Regions from separate parts of the Serratia sp. AR11 genome, predicted to be linked through region 2. Evidence: predicted binding sites of a transcription regulator. Region 2 holds the regulator's gene; each other region holds the start of a gene.
The links. Region 2 encodes LexA, which represses DNA repair genes until DNA is damaged. Its sites were predicted from a motif close to TNCTGTATGTACATACAGNA; they were not measured.
Positions count from the first base shown of each region.

Region 1: the regulator LexA is predicted to act here: its motif matches at 2,815-2,834, upstream of ACSOSI_RS08925 (DNA translocase FtsK 4TM domain-containing protein).
Region 3: the regulator LexA is predicted to act here: its motif matches at 1,698-1,717, upstream of uvrB (excinuclease ABC subunit UvrB).
Region 4: the regulator LexA is predicted to act here: its motif matches at 2,904-2,923, upstream of ACSOSI_RS11275 (metal-dependent hydrolase).

Region 1 is NZ_CM150739.1:1,863,324-1,868,185, forward strand. Features, by position in the region: gene ACSOSI_RS08910 (LysR family transcriptional regulator) at 1-569, opposite strand, end outside; gene trxB (thioredoxin-disulfide reductase) at 647-1,618, opposite strand; gene lrp (leucine-responsive transcriptional regulator Lrp) at 2,285-2,779, shown strand; gene ACSOSI_RS08925 (DNA translocase FtsK 4TM domain-containing protein) at 2,900-4,862, shown strand, end outside.
Region 2 is NZ_CM150739.1:4,978,793-4,983,654, reverse strand. Features, by position in the region: gene plsB (glycerol-3-phosphate 1-O-acyltransferase PlsB) at 1-1,449, opposite strand, end outside; gene ACSOSI_RS23530 (diacylglycerol kinase) at 1,599-1,967, shown strand; gene lexA (transcriptional repressor LexA) at 2,089-2,697, shown strand; gene dinF (MATE family efflux transporter DinF) at 2,990-4,354, shown strand; gene ACSOSI_RS23515 (CsbD family protein) at 4,639-4,848, shown strand.
Region 3 is NZ_CM150739.1:1,415,741-1,420,602, reverse strand. Features, by position in the region: gene uvrB (excinuclease ABC subunit UvrB) at 1-1,587, opposite strand, end outside; gene ACSOSI_RS06755 (ATP-binding cassette domain-containing protein) at 2,726-3,436, shown strand; gene ACSOSI_RS06750 (hypothetical protein) at 3,627-4,862, shown strand, end outside.
Region 4 is NZ_CM150739.1:2,374,596-2,379,457, forward strand. Features, by position in the region: gene kdgR (DNA-binding transcriptional regulator KdgR) at 1-628, shown strand, start outside; gene ACSOSI_RS11270 (L-cystine transporter) at 760-2,151, opposite strand; gene ACSOSI_RS11275 (metal-dependent hydrolase) at 2,336-2,884, opposite strand; gene hxpB (hexitol phosphatase HxpB) at 3,280-3,945, opposite strand; gene ACSOSI_RS11285 (HdeD family acid-resistance protein) at 4,011-4,862, opposite strand, start outside.

The sequences.
Region 1 (4,862 bases), 2.4 Mb from region 2:
GGCTGTTTGGCCAGTGTGCTGAACTCCACCGGTTGCCGCCCCCTGGCCAGTGGATGATGACTGGCGGTCACGGCCAGCCACAGGTCTTGCCCCAATGGGTAGCTTTGCCGTTCTCTATTTGGGTTCAACACCACACCGACGTCGGCGGTTTCCAGTGCCAACCAGTTTTCCACTTCCTGGTCGGTACCTTCCAATTGAACCAGTTCAATCGCAGGATAGCGACGGCGGAATTTACGTAATAACGGCGGCAGTAACAGGGAGAATGCGGAGGGGAAACTGGCCAGGCGAATCTTTCCGGCGTGCGCGCTTTGTGCCCGCTGCGCGTAGTGTTGGATTGCCTCCAGCTCGGCCAGCATGGCGCGGGCGTGAACGACAATTTGTTCACCACTCTGGGTAAGCGCAACGCTGTGCGGCAGGCGAACCAACAGCAAGGTATTCAGCGCATCTTCCAACTGAGCGATGGCCTGACTGGCGGCGGATTGGGTCATGCCGCATTGGCTTGCCGCCTGGGTGATTTTACCGCTGTCGGCTACCGCAACCAATAAACGCCAATGGAGAAGATTGTGCATCGAATCACCGTCCGACTTAACTTACAGGAACAAAAAAAGCGGCTGTGATAGCCGCTTTTCAAAATGACAGTGTGTGGTTACAGCACTTCTGCGCCGGCAATGCCGTCCAGATAACGCTCAGCGTCCAGCGCTGCCATACAACCGGTCCCGGCAGAGGTGATCGCCTGGCGGTAGATGTGGTCCATCACGTCGCCGGCGGCGAACACGCCTGGAATGGTGGTCTGGGTGGCATTACCGTGAATACCGGACTGCACCTTGATGTAGCCGTTTTCCAGCTCCAGCTGACCACCGAAAATGCTGGTGTTCGGGCTGTGGCCGATGGCGATAAACACGCCGGCCAGTTCAAGTTCCTGCGTTTGGTCTTCCGCTTTGGTGCTACGGATACGTACGCCGGTAACGCCCATTTGATCGCCCAGCACTTCGTCCAGAGTATGGTCGGTGTGCAGCACGATGTTGCCGTTTTTCACTTTCTCCATCAGCCGGTTGATCAGGATCTTTTCTGAACGGAAGCTGTCACGGCGGTGAATCAGGTGAACTTCGGCCGCGATGTTGGACAAATACAGCGCTTCTTCCACGGCAGTGTTGCCACCACCGACCACCGCGACTTTCTGATTACGGTAGAAGAAACCGTCACAGGTGGCACAGGCAGACACGCCCTTGCCTTTGAAAGCTTCTTCGCTAGGCAGGCCAAGGTAACGGGCCGATGCGCCAGTGGCGATAATCAGTGCATCACAGGTGTATTCGCCGCTGTCACCAAACAGGCGGAACGGACGGTTCTGCAGGTCAACGCTGTTGATGTGGTCAAACACAATCTCTGTCTGGAATTTTTCAGCATGCTCGCGCATACGCTCCATCAACGCCGGGCCGGTCAGGCCTTCGGCATCACCCGGCCAGTTTTCCACTTCGGTGGTGGTGGTCAACTGACCCCCTTGCTCCATACCGGTAATCAATACCGGGCTCAGGTTGGCGCGCGCTGCGTAAACTGCGGCGGTATAACCCGCCGGGCCGGAGCCCAGGATCAATAATTTGCTGTGTTTAGCCGTGCCCATGAATACCCTCTTTTCCCACAATGGCGGACAATGGATCCGATTGTAGGGAAAACGCAGCATTAAAAAAAGCGTCAGGGGATGTTGTTAACGATTTGTTTGATAGCCTTTCCCTATTAATTATTAAATTGCTGCTAAAGCGAGCGTAAAATGCAGCAATTTAACTTATGGAAGCCACTCAGCGCTGCTCCCTGCGCCATTGACTGGAAACAGCCCATTAGCGGCTTGGGGGGCCTTGACTGCGGGCTTTTCAAGCCAGCGATTCATAACTAAAAACGGGGTGCTAACTTTTCATGACGGTACGTTCTTCTGATTTTGCTTCTTTTACTTTGACAATCCGCTGCGCATTTGCGAAAACATCATAGGAAGAAGAAATTATCCCTGTCCCTACAGTAAATCGTACGTATTTACAGCGTTGGTGCGGAATTTTGCGCCGTTGCTGAAACTTCGTGTGGCAGGTGAGGGGACACCGTGCAAGCGGGGGTAATTCTTCTTGCGATAACGTCATTTAAAAACCCGGTGCAGAGTTGACAGACAGGCTGCACAAGGGGTGATGATGGTAGTGAAGCATATGACAGGCATTGGGTCTTCGCTTGGAACGAACCCTTACACATTGACGTTGGTTGGGGTGTGGCAAGTGCAGGGAAGAAAATAAGAGAGACAATAATAATGGCAGACAATAAGAAACGCCCGGGTAAAGATCTCGACCGTATCGACCGCAACATCCTGAACGAATTGCAGAAGGATGGGCGTATTTCGAACGTTGAGCTTTCCAAGCGCGTGGGGTTATCCCCAACCCCATGTTTAGAACGTGTGCGCCGCCTCGAGCGCCAGGGTTTTATTCATGGTTATACCGCTTTGCTCAACCCGCATTATCTGGATGCGTCCCTGCTGGTCTTCGTAGAAATCACGTTGAACCGCGGTGCGCCGGATGTGTTTGAGCAATTCAACTCGGCAGTACAGAAACTTGAAGAAATTCAGGAGTGTCATCTGGTGTCCGGTGATTTCGACTATCTGTTGAAAACCCGCGTGCCGGATATGTCGGCTTACCGTAAGTTGCTCGGTGAAACCTTGCTGCGTCTGCCGGGGGTTAACGACACCCGTACGTACGTGGTAATGGAAGAAGTGAAACAGAGTAACCGTCTGGTTATCAAAACACGGTAGGGTGCAGGTGCAAAACCTGATTAAATTGGTTACACTCCTGTTTATTCATACAGTTTCGGCGCCGGGGAAGCTTCTCGGCGCTGTTGCTATGTCAGCTAACAGGAACCTGGAGAGCCTTTCTTGAGCCAGGAATATACAGAAGATAAAGAAGTTACCTTGAGAAAACTCAGCAGCGGCCGCCGTTTGCTCGAAGCTGTGTTGATTGTGGTAGCCATTTTTGCCATTTACCTCATGGCTGCCTTGGTCAGTTTTAATCCATCTGACCCAAGCTGGTCGCAGACCGCGTGGCATGAGCCAATTCATAACCTGGGCGGTGGCGTCGGGGCCTGGATGGCCGACACATTGTTCTTCACCTTCGGGGTACTCGCCTATGCGATACCGCCGATCATGCTGGTGTTGTGCTGGGTGGCTTATCGTCAGCGCAGCGGCGGCGAATACATCGATTATTTTGCGCTTTCACTGCGCCTGATCGGCACGTTGGCGCTGGTGCTCACTTCGTGTGGCCTGGCGGCATTGAATGTCGACGATCTCTATTACTTCGCCTCCGGCGGTGTGATCGGCAGTTTGCTGAGCAACGCCATGTTACCTTGGTTCAACGGCATTGGTGCCACCCTGGGGCTGCTGTGCGTTTGGGCTGCGGGGCTGACACTGTTTACCGGCTGGTCCTGGCTGGTGATCGCCGAGCGTATCGGCGGCGTGGTGCTGGGGACGGCGACCTTTATGACCAACCGTTCACGCCGTGAAGACCGTTATCACGACGATGACGACCGTTACGTCGAAGAGCAACCCGAATCTGCAGACAAGGAAGCCGCGCTTGCTGCGGCTACCACAGCGACGGCGGCCAATGCAGCGGAAGATGACGTATTGTTCTCAGCGCCTTCGGTCACGGAAACCGCGAAAATGGCGGCGGAAGATGCCGAAGATCCGTTGCTCAGCGGCCTGCGGGCTCATGATGACGAAGATGCGGATATCGTACCGGTTGCGCCAGCGCCAGCCAGCGCACCTGCCACAGCGGCACCTGTTGTCGCTCAGGCACCGTCGGTTACTGCGGCACCGGTGGCTCCGGCCTCGGTGAACCAGCATCCGATGAGCGCGGTAGCGGAAAACACCGCGCCGCCGCTGTACTCGTTTGAAATCCCTGAAGAGACACCAACGCCGAAGACGACGCGCCCGGTCGACCCTTACCGGGATGACGATGAGCCTCGTATGGGGAATTGGGATGCTCCGGCCGTATCGCCGTCGCACGACCGCTCTCCATTTGATTTCTCTGCCGCACAACGTGATCATGTTGATGTCAGTGCTCCGGCCGGTTTCAGTGCCGCCGAGCCTGCCGTTTCACCGTTTGGCAGCGCGAAACCTCAGGCGCCCGCCGCAGCGACGGCAATTGCCGGTGCCGTTGCCGCCAATACCTTTATGCCGGCCTTTACCGCCACCAGTGACGCGAACTCGCAGGTGAAACAAGGCCTCGGCCCTGAATTGCCGCGCCCGAACCCGGTGCGCATTCCGACCCGGCGTGAACTGGCTTCCTACGGCATCAAGCTGCCTTCGCAGCGTATGGCCGAACAGGAACAACGCACCCGTGAGGACGACGAGCCATTGCAACAGGCTGATAATCTTTCGCAAGATCAAGATGATGAAGCCCTGCAGGAAGCAGCCTTGCGCCAGGCGTTTGCCGAGCAGCAAAGCCAGCGTTACGGCGGGGAGCCTGAGGCGGATAATCTGGATGATGAGGCTGCTCTGCAGGAGGCCGCGCTGCGTCAGGCATTTGCCGACCAGCAAAGCCAGCGCTATGGCCAGCCAGCCGCCGCGCCATCGGTGGCGCCAACTACGCCGGTAGATACCCGCAATGCGTTCGGCTTCTCACCGATGGATGATTTGGTTGATGATGGCCCGGTTGAGCCACTGTTCACCCTGTCGCCGCAGATGGAAGAACGTATTGAGCTGCAAAGCGAGCGTGAAGATGATGTGCCGTTCGGTCAGTTTGAGCCAGCCGCGCCGGCTCAGCCTCAGACCCCGCCGGTACAGCCGTATCAGCCTGCCTATCAGCAACCTGTGGCGCAACCGGAGCCTGCCGCTGTGCAGC
Region 2 (4,862 bases):
TGGCACATTCTGGTTCAGGTAAGCGGTCAACGGCAGTGGGTCACCAAAGTTGACGTAACCCTGGCCGAGATTGCGCAGCTTGCGCAGGCCGCGCAGCATCTGCAACAGGCTCTCTTTTTCCTTGGTCGCGCCACGCAACTCTTTGGCGTAGGTACCCACTTCCATCACGTGTTCGTAACCGATGTAAATCGGCACCAGTGTGATAGGACGGCTACCGCCGCGCAGCATCGCCTGAATGGTCATCGACAGGGTGCCGGTCTTCGGTTCCAGTAAACGTCCGGTACGGGAACGGCCACCTTCAACAAAGTATTCCACCGAGTAACCGCGGGTAAACAGCTCGCCGAGGTATTCACGGAATACCGTCGAGTACAGTTTGTTGCCTTTGAAGGTGCGGCGGATAAAGAAAGCGCCCAGGCGACGGAAGATCGGCCCGGCCGGCCAGAAGTTGAGATTGATACCGGCAGCAATATGCGGTGGCACCAGACCCTGGTGATACAGCACGTAGGACAGCAGCAGGTAGTCCATGTGGCTGCGGTGGCAGGGTACATAAACAATCTCGTGGCCGTCCTGCGCCAACTGACGCACGCGTTCGGCGTTTGTGACGTTGATACCTTGATACAGTCGGTTCCAGGTCCAGCTCAGCACGCGATCGGAAAGGCGCACCGTCTCGTAAGAGAAGTCGGCAGCGATCTCTTCCATCAGCGCAATGGCATTCTGCTGGGCTTTTTCGTGGGAAATCTTCTTGCTGCGAGCTTCGTCTTCGACCGCTTTTTCGATCGCCTTGGACGCCAACAGCTTGTTGAACAGGTCCTGACGGGCCGGCAGGCTTGGGCCGACGGCGGCCAGACGCTGACGCGAGAAGTGCATGCGTGCTACGCGAGCCAGTTTCTGCGCAATGATTTTGTCCGTACCGTGCTCGGTGGCCATGCGGCGCAGCGAAACGGTATTGGAAAAACGGACAAAGCTGTCGCGGCCGAGCCACAGCACGGCGAAGAATTTCTGCACGCCATTCAGCAGACGCAGATGCGGTGTGCCGTGACCTTCGCGCCCCGGAGAGCGGCCAAACATCACCGAAACCGGCAGCATCTGAATGTCGAGATCCGGATTACTGCGGTGCAGGTCCAGATAGTCGTGGAACAGTTTTACCGACTCTTCTTTCGGCGTGTAGTAGCGGAATACGCGCGGGCCGTCGTGAATAAACACGTGGCTTGGCAGCACGGTGCCGTCTATCTCCAGCGGATTGAGGGGGTCGGGCAGATCTTGCGCCAGGCACTGGGTGCGCAGCGTCAGCAAATCCGCCTTGGAATTATAAGGTAAAACATACAAAATCGGCCGTGAGGGATCCAACCCTAACTCCGTGACCGGATCTGAAGGGATAACCTTACTTCTTACCAACAGTTTGAGTGGTAAATTCAATAGTTTATAATAAATTTTACGCCAACCTGACATAACAACGTGAAGCCTCTTGTTAGCAATGCGCCGCAAGCATACCAGAAACCGGGTAGCAGATCTGTGGTGTTGGAAAACCGAGAGCCGGGAGAGTTTCCTGGCCTAGACTGTTTAATTATGACTTATCTCTGCTAAAGGCACTAAAAAACATGGCAAACCAAGCAACCGGCCTGACCCGTATTATTAAAGCCGCCGGCTACTCTTATAAAGGCTTTTCCGCTGCCTGGCAGCACGAAGCGGCATTCCGCCAGGAATTGGTGGCGACCGTGCTGGCTATCATACTGGCGATTTGGCTGGACGTGGGTGCGATAGCGCGCATTTTACTGATCGGATCGGTGCTGTTGGTGATGATCGTCGAAATCCTGAACAGCGCGATTGAGGCGATTGTCGATCGGGTAGGGACTGAGCATCACGAGCTTTCCGGTCGGGCAAAGGATATGGGCTCGGCGGCGGTTTCGCTGGCGATTATTTTGGCGCTGTTTGTCTGGGGGTCGGTGCTGTGGCAGCACTTTGCCTGAGTGGCGGCGTTGCGTTGCGACAGGTGTCGCTAATCCCTGATTTTTATTCACTCTTCGGTTCCCAAGCCGCAGTTACCTGTATATACTCACAGCAAGACTGTATAAACAAACAGGGGGCGGAATGAAAGCACTAACTACCAGACAGCAAGAGGTCTATGATCTGATTCGCGATCATATTTCGTCCACTGGCATGCCGCCAACGCGCGCCGAGATCGCCATGCGTCTGGGGTTCCGTTCGCCAAATGCCGCAGAAGAACACCTGAAAGCGCTGGCGCGTAAAGGCGTTATCGAGATTATCTCCGGCGCTTCGCGCGGCATTCGCCTGCTGATGGAAGATGAAGAGGGTTTACCGCTGATTGGCCGTGTCGCTGCCGGTGAGCCGCTGCTGGCGCAGCAGCATATCGAAGGGCACTACAAGGTCGATCCATCCCTGTTCAAACCGAGCGCGGATTTCCTGCTGCGGGTCAACGGCATGTCGATGCGTGACATCGGTATTCTCGACGGCGATCTGCTGGCGGTGCATAAAACTCAGGACGTGCGTAATGGCCAGGTGGTTGTGGCACGCATTGAAGATGAAGTCACAGTCAAGCGCCTGAAAAAACACGGTAACGTGGTTGAGCTGCTGCCGGAAAACAGTGAATTCCAGCCGATTGTGGTCGATCTGCGTCAGCAGAATTTCACCATTGAAGGTCTGGCGGTCGGTGTGATCCGCAATGGCGACTGGGTTTAATCCTCACGCCCAAACATCGTCCTCTGATTCAAGTCGCCCCAGTTCTGGGGCGATGTCATATCTGATTCACTATATACCCTATAGCTTTCAAGTTGCAGCTAGGCGGCCAACTCGCTCATCCCCAGGCGCTTACTCAGGTAAGTAACTGGGGTGACAAATCTGCCGGGAGCAGATTTGAACGCTGTTTGCAGCGGCCCCGAAGGGGTGTGGCTCATGGACGGGCCACATAACTGAGTGCAGATAACAACGCTGCAATTTGAAAGATGACGGGTATACACGGGAACATTTCACTATGCGCCTGCTTTCTGCCTTCACCAGCGATACCGATAAAGCCCTGTGGCGCCTTGCGCTGCCCATGATTTTCTCCAATATCACCGTGCCGCTGCTTGGGCTGGTAGATACCGCAGTCATCGGCCACCTCGACAGCCCGACCTATCTGGGTGGCGTAGCGGTTGGCTCCATGGCCACCAGCTTCCTGTTTATGCTGTTGCTGTTTCTGCGTATGAGCACCACCGGGCTGACTGCTCAGGCGTTGGGGGCACAAAATCCGCAGGGGCTGGCACGAGCCTTTATGCAGCCGTTGCTGCTGGCGGTGTTGGCCGGGGTGGCTATTGTGTTGCTGCGCTATCCGCTGATTGAGTTGGCGCTAAAAATCGTCGGTGGCGATGGGGCGGTGCTGGAACAGGCTCGTTTGTTCCTCGAGATCCGCTGGCTGAGCGCCCCGGCGGCGCTGGCCAATATGGTGATCCTGGGTTGGTTGCTTGGCGTGCAATACGTGCGCGCACCGGTGATCCTGCTGATTGTCGGCAACCTGCTGAATATCGTATTGGATATCTGGCTGGTGATGGGACTGGGCTGGAACGTGCAGGGGGCCGCGACCGCGACGGCTATCTCTGAATATGCCACGCTGCTGTTGGGATTATGGCTGTCCTGGCGCGTGATGCGCATACGCGGCATTTCTGTGCCAATGCTGCGCCAAGCCTGGCGCGGTAATCTGCGGCGTCTGCTGGCGTTGAATCGCGACATTATGCTGCGTTCATTGCTGCTGCAACTGTGTTTTGCCTCGCTGACCATCTTCGGTGCCCGGCTGGGCGGCGAGGTGGTCGCGGTAAATGCGGTGCTGATGAATTTGCTGACCTTCACCGCTTATGCGCTGGACGGTTTCGCCTACGCGGTAGAGGCACATTCGGGCCATGCCTATGGCGCCCGTGACGATAGCCAACTGCGTAAAGTATGGCGTGCGGCTTGCCGGCAGGCCTGCCTGGTGGCGTTGGGCTTTGGTCTGCTCTATGCCGTTGCCGGGCAGCAAATCATTGCCGCCTTGACCTCTTTACCGGAGCTGCGCGCACTGGCGAGCCACTATCTGCCGTGGCAGGTAGTGCTGCCGTTGGTGGGAGTATGGTGCTATTTGCTGGACGGCATGTTTATTGGTGCCACCCGCGGCGCAGAAATGCGTAACAGCATGGCAGTAGCCGCCGCCGGTTATGGGCTGACGCTGTTTACCCTACCTGTACTGGGCAACCATGGATTGTGGCTGGCGCTGGCGGTGTTCCTTTCGCTACGCGGCCTTGCGCTCGGGTGGATTTGGCATTGCCACAGGGTGCGAGGGACCTGGTTTACAGCGGATGTGACACAGTCAAAAATGAGTAATAATTAGTTTTTCTTATGTTTTTGTTTATATTAAGTTACATTTTCTTGAGCGAAATTCTTTCCGCTTAACTACTGTTCTTCTGGGGTTTTTACTGATTTTTCTTTGTTTTGTGAATTTTTATCCTGACTTTTTCTTTTTTATCGCTATCTGTAGCTATAGTTAATCATGTGGTTGGCGGAATAAATTGGAACTGACAACCCTTTTATTCAGGTCGATTGACCGAAATAATTACTCAGTTAAGTCCGGCCACAGGCGTTTAAAACTGACTAATCACAGGTAACGGAGAGGTTATGAACAAAGATCAAGCCGACGGTAACTGGAAGCAGTTTAAAGGGAAAGTGAAGGAACAGTGGGGCAAGCTGACCGATGACGATCTGACGGTCATTGAAGGGAAACGCGAACAGCTTGTCGGTAAAATTCAGGAACGTTATGGCTACCAGAAAGAGGCGGCCGAGAAAGAAGTTAAATCCTGGGAAGACCACAACAAGTATCGCTGGTAGCGCGCTGGGCCGCA
Region 3 (4,862 bases), 1.9 Mb from region 2:
CAGGAAGCCTTCTTTATCTGCGTCCAGAATCGCCACCAGCGACACCTCAGGCATGTCCAGCCCCTCACGCAACAGGTTGATACCCACCAGCACGTCAAACTCACCCAGGCGCAGGTCACGAATGATTTCGACCCTTTCCACGGTATCGATGTCCGAGTGCAGATAGCGTACCCGCTCGCCGTGCTCTTCGAGATATTCGGTCAGGTCTTCCGCCATGCGTTTGGTCAGGGTGGTGACCAGTACGCGCTCGTTGATTGCCACCCGCTTGCGAATTTCAGACAGCAGGTCATCCACCTGGGTGGTCACCGGCCTGACTTCTATTAGTGGATCCAGCAAGCCGGTAGGGCGCACCACCTGATCGATAATATCGTCGCCGGACTTCTCCAGCTCATATTTGCCCGGCGTGGCAGACACGTAGATCGTCTGTGGGGCCAGCGCTTCGAACTCTTCAAAACGCATCGGGCGGTTGTCCAGCGCCGACGGCAGGCGGAAACCGTATTCCACCAGCGTCTCTTTGCGCGAACGGTCGCCCTTGTACATAGCGCCGATTTGCGGAATGGTGACGTGGGATTCATCGACCACCAGCAGGCCATCCGCCGGTAAATAATCAAACAGCGTCGGCGGTGGCTCGCCCTCTTTACGCCCGGACAGGTAGCGCGAGTAGTTTTCAATGCCGGAGCAGTAGCCCAGTTCGTTCATCATCTCCAGATCAAACTGGGTGCGCTGCGTCAGGCGCTGTTCTTCCAGCAGTTTGTTATTGGCCAACAGCACCTTGCGCCGTTCGGCCAGATCCACTTTGATCTCTTCCATCGCCTGCAGGATCCGCTCACGCGGTGTCACGTAGTGCGACTTCGGATAAATGGTAAAACGCTGGACCACCTGTTCGATCTGGCCGGTCAAAGGATCAAACAGCGAAAGCCGCTCGACCTCCTCATCAAACAGTTCAATACGCAGCGCCAGCTCGTCCGACTCCGCCGGGAAGACGTCGATCACCTCGCCACGCACGCGGAAGGTCGCGCGCTGGAAGGCCTGATCGTTACGGGCATATTGCAGCTCCGCCAAACGACGCAGGATCGAACGCTGATCGATGATCATGCCCTTGGTCAGGTGCAACATCATCTTCAAATACAGATCAGGATCGCCCAGACCGTAGATCGCCGAGACCGACGCCACCACGATCACATCGCGGCGCTCCAGCAATGCTTTGGTCGCGGAAAGACGCATCTGCTCGATGTGTTCGTTCACCGCAGCGTCTTTTTCGATAAAGGTGTCGGAGCTGGGTACGTAGGCTTCCGGCTGATAGTAGTCGTAGTAAGAGACAAAATACTCGACCGCATTCTCGGGAAAGAACTCTTTCATCTCACCGTACAGCTGCGCCGCCAGCGTTTTGTTAGGTGCCAGCACCATGGTGGGCCGGTTCAGATCGGCTATCACATTGGCGACGGTAAATGTCTTGCCCGACCCGGTAACGCCCAGCAGCGTCTGGTGTGCCAGGCCGTCTTCCAGGCCCTCTTCCAGCTTGCTGATGGCCTGCGGCTGATCGCCGGCCGGTTTGAATTCGGAATGCAGTTTGAAAACTTTACTCATGGACTCGGCTACCCTGTGGAGATGTGCGCGCTCAGGCGGCCATTGAGCTAATGCTCAATTGATGGCCTCTAATTATGGAAAGCCCCGGCGATTTTTGCCAGTGCCCATGATACTGGATATAAAACCAGCTTCAAGCGATTCGTCGCTTTAGCGTGCGTCAAATCAGGCTGAATGCACCGTCGGGGTTACAGCCGCGTGACATTTTTATTGTCAATAACAGATTTATCCCCAAAATCCGTCACGAATTAACTTATTGATAGCACTGCGGCCAAAAATCATACATAGAGACTTCATCAATACATTGGCCGCTTGATTTTAGTTAAAATATTGATAATTAATGATTTTACAAAAAAGACGAGATTGCGGACAAAGCGAACACAACCCGCGTCCGCTCTCGCTTTAAACCGGTTTTCTCAATCTAATGCACAAGGTTATCCACAGGAATGGTGGATAACTCTCACCACCCCGCCCCGGCTGGGAGTTGCAGAAAGAGCGCTTTTTGCCGTTTCTGTCCGCCAAGATGGCTTTTTTAGTTATTTTTTCACAATAATATCGCTTTGGTTATGCCGATTAATGCTAAAAAGCCCCATTGCCAAAAACGGATTTATCTCATTGCTGCCGTCACCTGATGCATCTTGCTACAACCGACGAAATAGTTTGCACCATAAGCATTCTTCGCAGCACTGGAAGAGTGCAAAAATCGTCCGCGTTAACTTTCCCCTCTATTTTCACTTGGTCCGCCAGCCCTGTCCTGGCGCGAAAAACCGTTAACAAGGCAATAACAATCCTGTTTTTAACGGTTTTATAAAGTTGGCCCAAGGGTTGCATTACCCTTGGGTGACAAAAGTACGATCGGGATAAATCTCCGGGATGGAATGGCGGAATTATCCGCTGTCATTTAGCGGACAGACGGAAGTAAAACAACCGCTCTTTACTCGATAAAGACCAAAGAGCGCGGGCAAGCCGACAATAACTGCGATTTTTGCCTATGTATCACTTGTTTTACCAGAATTTAAACTGCCTGGTAAAAGGCAGTCATTCGGCACTTTATTCTGGACATTAAAACACTCGGGAAAGAAACCGCTACTGTGAAAACGGTGGCAAGGAGTGGAATACGATTCTTTGAGGAGAATGCCGAATGTTGAGTTTAAGGTCAGTGAATCAGTTTTACGGGCAAACCCATACCCTGTGGGACATCAATCTGGAATTGCCGCGCGGCCAGTGCACGGTGCTTATCGGCCGTAACGGCGTGGGCAAGACCACGCTGGTGAACTGCATCATGGGCCATTTGCCGGTGGTTAGCGGCAGCATGACCTGGCAGTTGGCGGATGAACCGCCACAAAACCTGCTGCAGCAACCGGTGGAAACCCGCACCGCGCTGGGGATCAGCTATGTTCCGCAAGGACGGCAAATCTTTTCGCAGCTCAGCGTAGAGGAAAACCTGCAGGTAGCGCTGATGGCCGGCCGCGATAAAAACCGCCGCATTCCGCCTTTGATTTATAACCTGTTCCCCAACCTGCGAGAAATGCGCAGCCGCAGAGCCGGCGATTTGTGCGACGGTGAGCAGCAGCAACTGGCGATTGGTCGCGCTCTGGTGCTGGAGCCAGAGTTGCTGATCCTCGATGAACCCACCAGCGGTGTGCAGCCCACGATCGCGGCCGATATCGGTAACGTGATCCGTAAGCTTAACCGCGAACTGGGTATGACTATCCTGCTGGTGGAGCACAAGCTGCCGTTTGTCCGTCGCGTGGCGGACCGTTTTTGCCTGATGGACCAGGGCCGCAGCGTCGCCGATGGCACGCTGGAACAGTTGGACGAGGAATTGATTAATGCCTATCTGGCAGTTTGACTGGCAGGGGTGTGCAATATTGCACACCGCTCTCATGGCTTATCCCAGACTAACGCCTTCAGAACCGCACCACTCATTTCGCCTTGTGTTGTATCAGCGAAGACCAAACTCCGTTTGTTGGAAATGACCAAACGCTCCCTCCATATTCAACGGGTTTTCACAACCGTTAACTTGAACTGAGGGATAGACCATGGCCGATAACGATGCAAAATTTATCCAATATAGCGACCTGAACGGGAAGGTCTGGACTTTGCAAGATCGTCTTGATGTTGAGGGGATTTACGTCAAGTCTCGCGATGAACTGCTCAAGGCACAAACCTTTATTACAGGCACATTAAAAAGACCAACAATTGTAAAATTCACCGCGCCGTTTGAGGTGTGGACGGCTCCCAAGACCGATATCGATGTCGGCTACGTTTATATTGACGGCAACGGTGTAAATATCACCACCAATATCCCCAACGGGACTGAAAACGACCACAACTACTTCCTGCGCTGCTATACGTCGGCTGAAACACTGGATATCGGGATCCCCATTCGCCCTGCACCAATCTTAAAGAACTTTACCGTCAAGGGGATTGGGGCAACTCAGTCTGAAGTGCCCGGTCAAAAGACAGCATATAACTTTATAGATGGGATAGTGTTCCAATCACCGGAAAGCCTGTTGGGAAATTTTTCCGTTAATAACGTATATATTTCCGGTTTCTATTACGGCATGTATTTTGGCACCAACGCGTACATTGGGCATCACTATGGCTGTGAGATCGTCCGTTGCTATGAGTGCGTGCATATGCCAGCCGCTAAAACCACTAATGTGCCACCATCACAAACTGGTGATAAAGATCCTACCGATCATAACTTTGGGGAAGGGATCAACTTCTTCGGTGGCACTCTTGGCAACTCTCAGGGGTTGGCTATCGGCAGTCAGAACCAAAATGGCGCATTTCGTTTCTTCGGCACATCAATAGATTATGCGGGTGCGATTGTAAATGTAGAAGCTGGAAGCGTTGAGTTGCACGGCTGCCATATTGAGTTCGGTAATAGTAATAGCCCACTCTCTGATTCCCCCTTCCGCTGTAGCGCCAACCAGAATGCGTCATTACTCATTCAGGGTGGGGAGATCATTACGCTGCAAACCACTCTGGCCCAAGACTACTGTTTTTACGCCGAAGCAGGCAGTAGCGGAATTATCGTAGACAACGTTAAGTTCTATGGGGTGCGAACAGCGACCGGCCGTTATTTTGGCGGTACTGGCGACTTTGTGATTAAAAACAGTCGGCTGGATGGCGGCGGTGGCGGCAAAGGCATTCAAACTTTGACCACCGCCAATAATAACAAACTTAAAGACGGTAATTTCTCGTTTACGACCAAGCCGATAGGTTGGGAAGTTTCCGGTGGAAACGTTAGCAGCCCCTTTATCTCGGAC
Region 4 (4,862 bases), 2.6 Mb from region 2:
GAAGTCATTGGGCTATGTTTCGCAGGAGGGTGAGTCGGAAAAATACGCGCTCACGCTCAAGCTGTTTGAACTGGGGGCCAAGTCGCTGCAAAGCGTCGATCTGATCCGCAGCGCCGATATCCAGATGCGCGAACTGTCGAGCCACACCCGCGAAGCTATTCATCTCGGGGCGCTGGATGAGGACAGTATTGTCTATATCCATAAAATCGATGCCATGTATAACCTGCGTATGTATTCGCGTATTGGTCGTCGCAACCCGCTGCACAGTACGGCGATCGGTAAAGTGCTGTTAGCCTGGCGCGACCGGGCTGAAGTGGCGCAAATCCTGTCAAAAATTGAGTTTACCCGCAGCACCCCGAACACCCTGACCGATGCCGCAGCCTTGATGTCGCAACTGGAGCAGGTGCGTGAGCAGGGGGTGGGTGAAGACATTGAAGAGCAGGAAGAAGGGTTGCGCTGCATTGCGGTGCCGGTGTTTGACCGTTTTGGCGTGGTAACCGCCGGTCTGAGTATCTCGTTCCCGTCCATTCGTTACTCGGAAGATGCCAAAGCCGATTACGTCAACCGTCTGCATACCGCCGCCCGCAACATTTCCGAGCAAATGGGTTATCACGACTATCCATTCTGATCCCGTGGGTTCGAATAATTCATGGCGTTGCCAGTTATGGGCAGCGCTTTTTTTATTTTAGATTTAGCGGTTTTTCAGACGTAAAAAAACCGGGGCCTGCTTCAGCCCCGGTTTTTTAATGCCGACGAAATTTACTGGTGAGCCAGTTCCACTTCGTCTTCGCTGTCCATAATGGACTTGTCGGTTTGCTTCATCAACTGACTGGTGATGGTCCCAGCAGCCATAGAGCCGTTGACGTTCAGTGCGGTACGGCCCATGTCGATCAGCGGTTCAACCGAGATCAGCAGCGCAACCAGCGTAACTGGCAGGCCCATCGCCGGTAGCACGATCAGCGCGGCGAAAGTCGCACCGCCACCGACACCGGCGACGCCGGCGGAGCTGATGGTGACGATACCGACCAGGGTGGCGATCCACACCGGGTCCAGCGGATTAATACCGACGGTTGGGGCTACCATTACCGCCAGCATGGCCGGGTACAGACCGGCACAGCCGTTCTGGCCGATAGTGGCACCAAACGAGGCCGAGAAGCTGGCGATGGATTCAGGTACGCCCAAACGACGGGTCTGCGCTTCCACGTTCAGTGGAATGCTGGCGGCGCTGGAGCGGCTGGTAAAGGCGAAGGTGATCACCGGCCATACTTTGCGGAAGAACTTCAACGGGTTAACGCCGGTGAAGGCCAGCAGGGCGGCGTGCACGGCAAACATGATCGCCAGACCCAGATAGGAGGCGACGACGAAGCTACCCAGTTTGATGATGTCGTGGACGTTAGAGCCGGCGACCACTTTGGTCATCAGTGCCAGTACGCCGTACGGAGTCAGTTTCATCACCAGACGCACCAGCTTCATTACCCAGGCCTGCAGGGTATCGATCGCCACCAGCACGCGTTCGCCTTTAGGCTTGTCGTCTTTCAGCAACTGCAGCGACGCCACGCCGAGGAAGGTCGCGAAGATCACCACGCTGATGATTGAGGTCGGGCTGGCCCCGGTCAGATCGGCAAACGGGTTTTTAGGAATAAAGGACAGCACCATCTGCGGTACGGTCAGGTCGGCCAGTTTACCGACGTAGTTGCTTTGGATCGCTGACAGACGTGCGTTTTCTTGCGCCCCTTGCACCAGACCCTCGGCGGTCAGACCAAACAGGTTGGTCACCAGCACGCCCACCAGCGCCGAAATCAGCGTGGTGAACAACAGGGTGCCGATAGTCAGGAAGCTGATTTTCCCCAGAGAAGAGGCGTTGTGCAGCTTGGCGACCGCGCTCAGAATTGAGGCGAACACCAGCGGCATCACAATCATTTGCAGCAGTTGCACATAGCCGTTACCGACAATGTTGAACCAGCTGATGGATTCTTTCAGTACCGGGTTGTCCGAGCCGTACACCAGTTGCAGCGCCAGACCGAACACCACGCCCATGACCAGGCCGACCAGTACTTTTTTCGCCAGGCTCCATTGCTTATGACGGCTTTGCGCCAACAGCAAAAGGAGGGCGACAAAAATCACCACGTTAATAACCAGCGGAAGATTCATCCCCAATGTCTCCAATTATTTTTTCTTATATAAAAATGGCTATGCACCAAGGCGTAGCGATACTAAATATCGTAACAGTTTGCGTAACGGCTCACTTATATCCAAATGGAATTTTATATAACTTTATTGGTGATTTTGTTTAATTAATAATCTTTACGGATATTAAATGGCCATTTTTTTGTGATCACAGTCTGATATTTTTTATTTGTTCAAAATAGGACTGCACAGGAATGGTGCAACCGCCTTGCCAGTAGATCGCAAAAGCCACCAGACACAGGCACAGAGCGCGCTCGAGTTGGTTGCCTTTCTGAGAATTTAGCAGCGGCAGGCGAAAACGCCAGCGACAGGGCCAAAGCAAGGGCACGCCAGCGGGGGTGAGCATATCTGCCAACAGGTGGCTGAAGTAACCGATAATCATCGCATGCAGGACATCCGGCGGGATCGGCCAACTGCGCGGCACGTCAAGCTGGAACAGTGCCATGCCGCCGGCGATCGCCAGCAGGCTATGAGTAAAACCGCGATGGCCGAAGGCACGTGAAATAGGAATGGCGATCCAGCGCAGGCGCTGGCCTAACACCGATTTGGGGTGATCGATATCAGGCAGCAACGAAGTCAGCAGAGCGGCGGGGATAATATGCCACCAGTCGCCGGTAGCAAGCGATGGTGTCACCTCGGCCTTCTTGGCGAAAATCGCGCAAGCGACAGAGAAAATAAGATGTCCTTCCGCGGTCATACTGCATTTCCGGCTGATAAACTGTTAATTTATCCAGTATATGGGAAAATTCCCAGTAGTGGAAGCAGTTACCCTGTAACCAATTGTTTATTTTATACGGTTTTACAACGGCTTGTTTGGTCAGTGTTAAAGGGGGATGCGTTTTTTTATCTGGTAAGGCTGATGGAGGAAGAAAGCTCCGGACGACAGGATCAGGTTGCGTGGCAGTGACAGCCTGTGCCGATCGCCCGGCGCTTTCTTATGGCCCTAGCATAAAGAGTGCGGCAGGCTAACTCAATATAAATGAAATGGTGTTTTATTTATTTTATGACGTAATGCGCTATTTTGAAATTAAGCGGTGATGGGGCTTAAAGGGGATGAGTAACGGCACCGGGAGTAGACCGATGCCGTGAAGATTAGGCCAGGTGATCAGGTGTCAGCTGCTCCAGCGTTTCGAGCTTATGGTCGGCCAATGCCCAGCGCGCATCGTTGCGATACTCGTGCGCCGGGATAACGATCGAACGCATTCTGGCGGCTTTGGTGGCAATCATGCCGTTGAATGAATCTTCCAAAGTGATACAGCGCAGTGGATCACTGCCGAGACGTTCGGCGGCAATCAGATACACTTCGGGGTGCGGCTTGCTGTAAGGCAGATATTCGGCGGAAACCAATTGGTCAAAGTAGCCTTCAAGGTCAAACATCTGCAGAACCTGTTGTTGCATGTGAAGCGGCGAAGCTGAGGCCAGGCCGATATTCAGATCCAGACTGCGGCACAGCTCCAACGCCTGCTGCACGCCCGGCAACAGCGGCTGTTTTTCACGTACCAGTTCTATGGCGCGTTCGATGATCCGCGCGGAGACTTCCTCTTGCGAGACTCCTTGCCACGGCATGGCCTGGTACCACATTTTCACCACCAGATCGATGCGCAGACCCAGGGTGTCCGGTAGCTTGTGGCGGTCAGACAAATCCAGCCCCAGTGCGCCAAAGATATCCAGTTCCGCCTGTAGCCACAGGGGTTCTGAATCGATCAATAAACCATCCATATCAAAAATAGCGGTTTCAATGCGTTGCGAATAGGCCATTAGCGGTTAACTCCTTGCCGGCGCCGGTGAATGTGGCCAACACTTTATCATCGCTGACGGCGAGACTAAAACTTTTGCCTGCCAGGCTGAGCCCGGCCAAAGCGCAGGATACGCCACACTTCCCGCAGTTTTAACCACCAACGCTGATGTTGGCGCTCGGTGACCTGCTGTAGCATGCGCGCATAGTCCAGCACCAATCCTGGCGTCCAGGTCATGCTTTCGCCACGGCTGCGCAGCACCGCCAGCATCCACAGGTTGGGATCGAGCACCAGCAACAGAAAACGGCGCCACAGATGTTTATCGCCCAGAACGCCCTCCAGCGCGCTGTCGAGTGCCCGAATCACCGTGGTGGAACAGTTGCGACGGGTCAGGTTGTAGGTGGTGTCCTGCTGATAGTGCTGCCAGAAAGTGCGCAGCGCCGCGGGGTTATAGCGGTGAAACTGGATTTTTTTGTCCGGTGGGCACCAGGCCGCCACCTCTTGTTGCAGGCCCGGCAGAAAACGGCCGTCGACGTTGTTTTGCTCGCCGGAATGCAGCAACTGGCGAAAATCCTGTGTGGAGTGGCTGATATCGTTAAGCGGATAGTGACTAATATACAGATCCGGATCGAGCGCCAGAGCGGCATGACCGGTGGAAATATTACCGCCGCCGTCTACCGCAGCGATGTAGCGGTCGACGATGTAACGTCGGCGCGCGTCCTTTGCCGAACCTATTGGCGTCCAGACGTACACGTTGAGCGGGGTGATATCATGCGTCCATTGTGGTTCGGGCTGACCCTGATTCTGATTCAGCGAAAAGCTTTCCAGTCGCCGAGCAATACGCAGCAGCGCCCAACCGGAAAGCAGGATCATTACGCCAAGGCAAAAGGGTACCGTCATCCGGTGCGGCACCGGCCAGCCGACGAAAATCATCAGCGA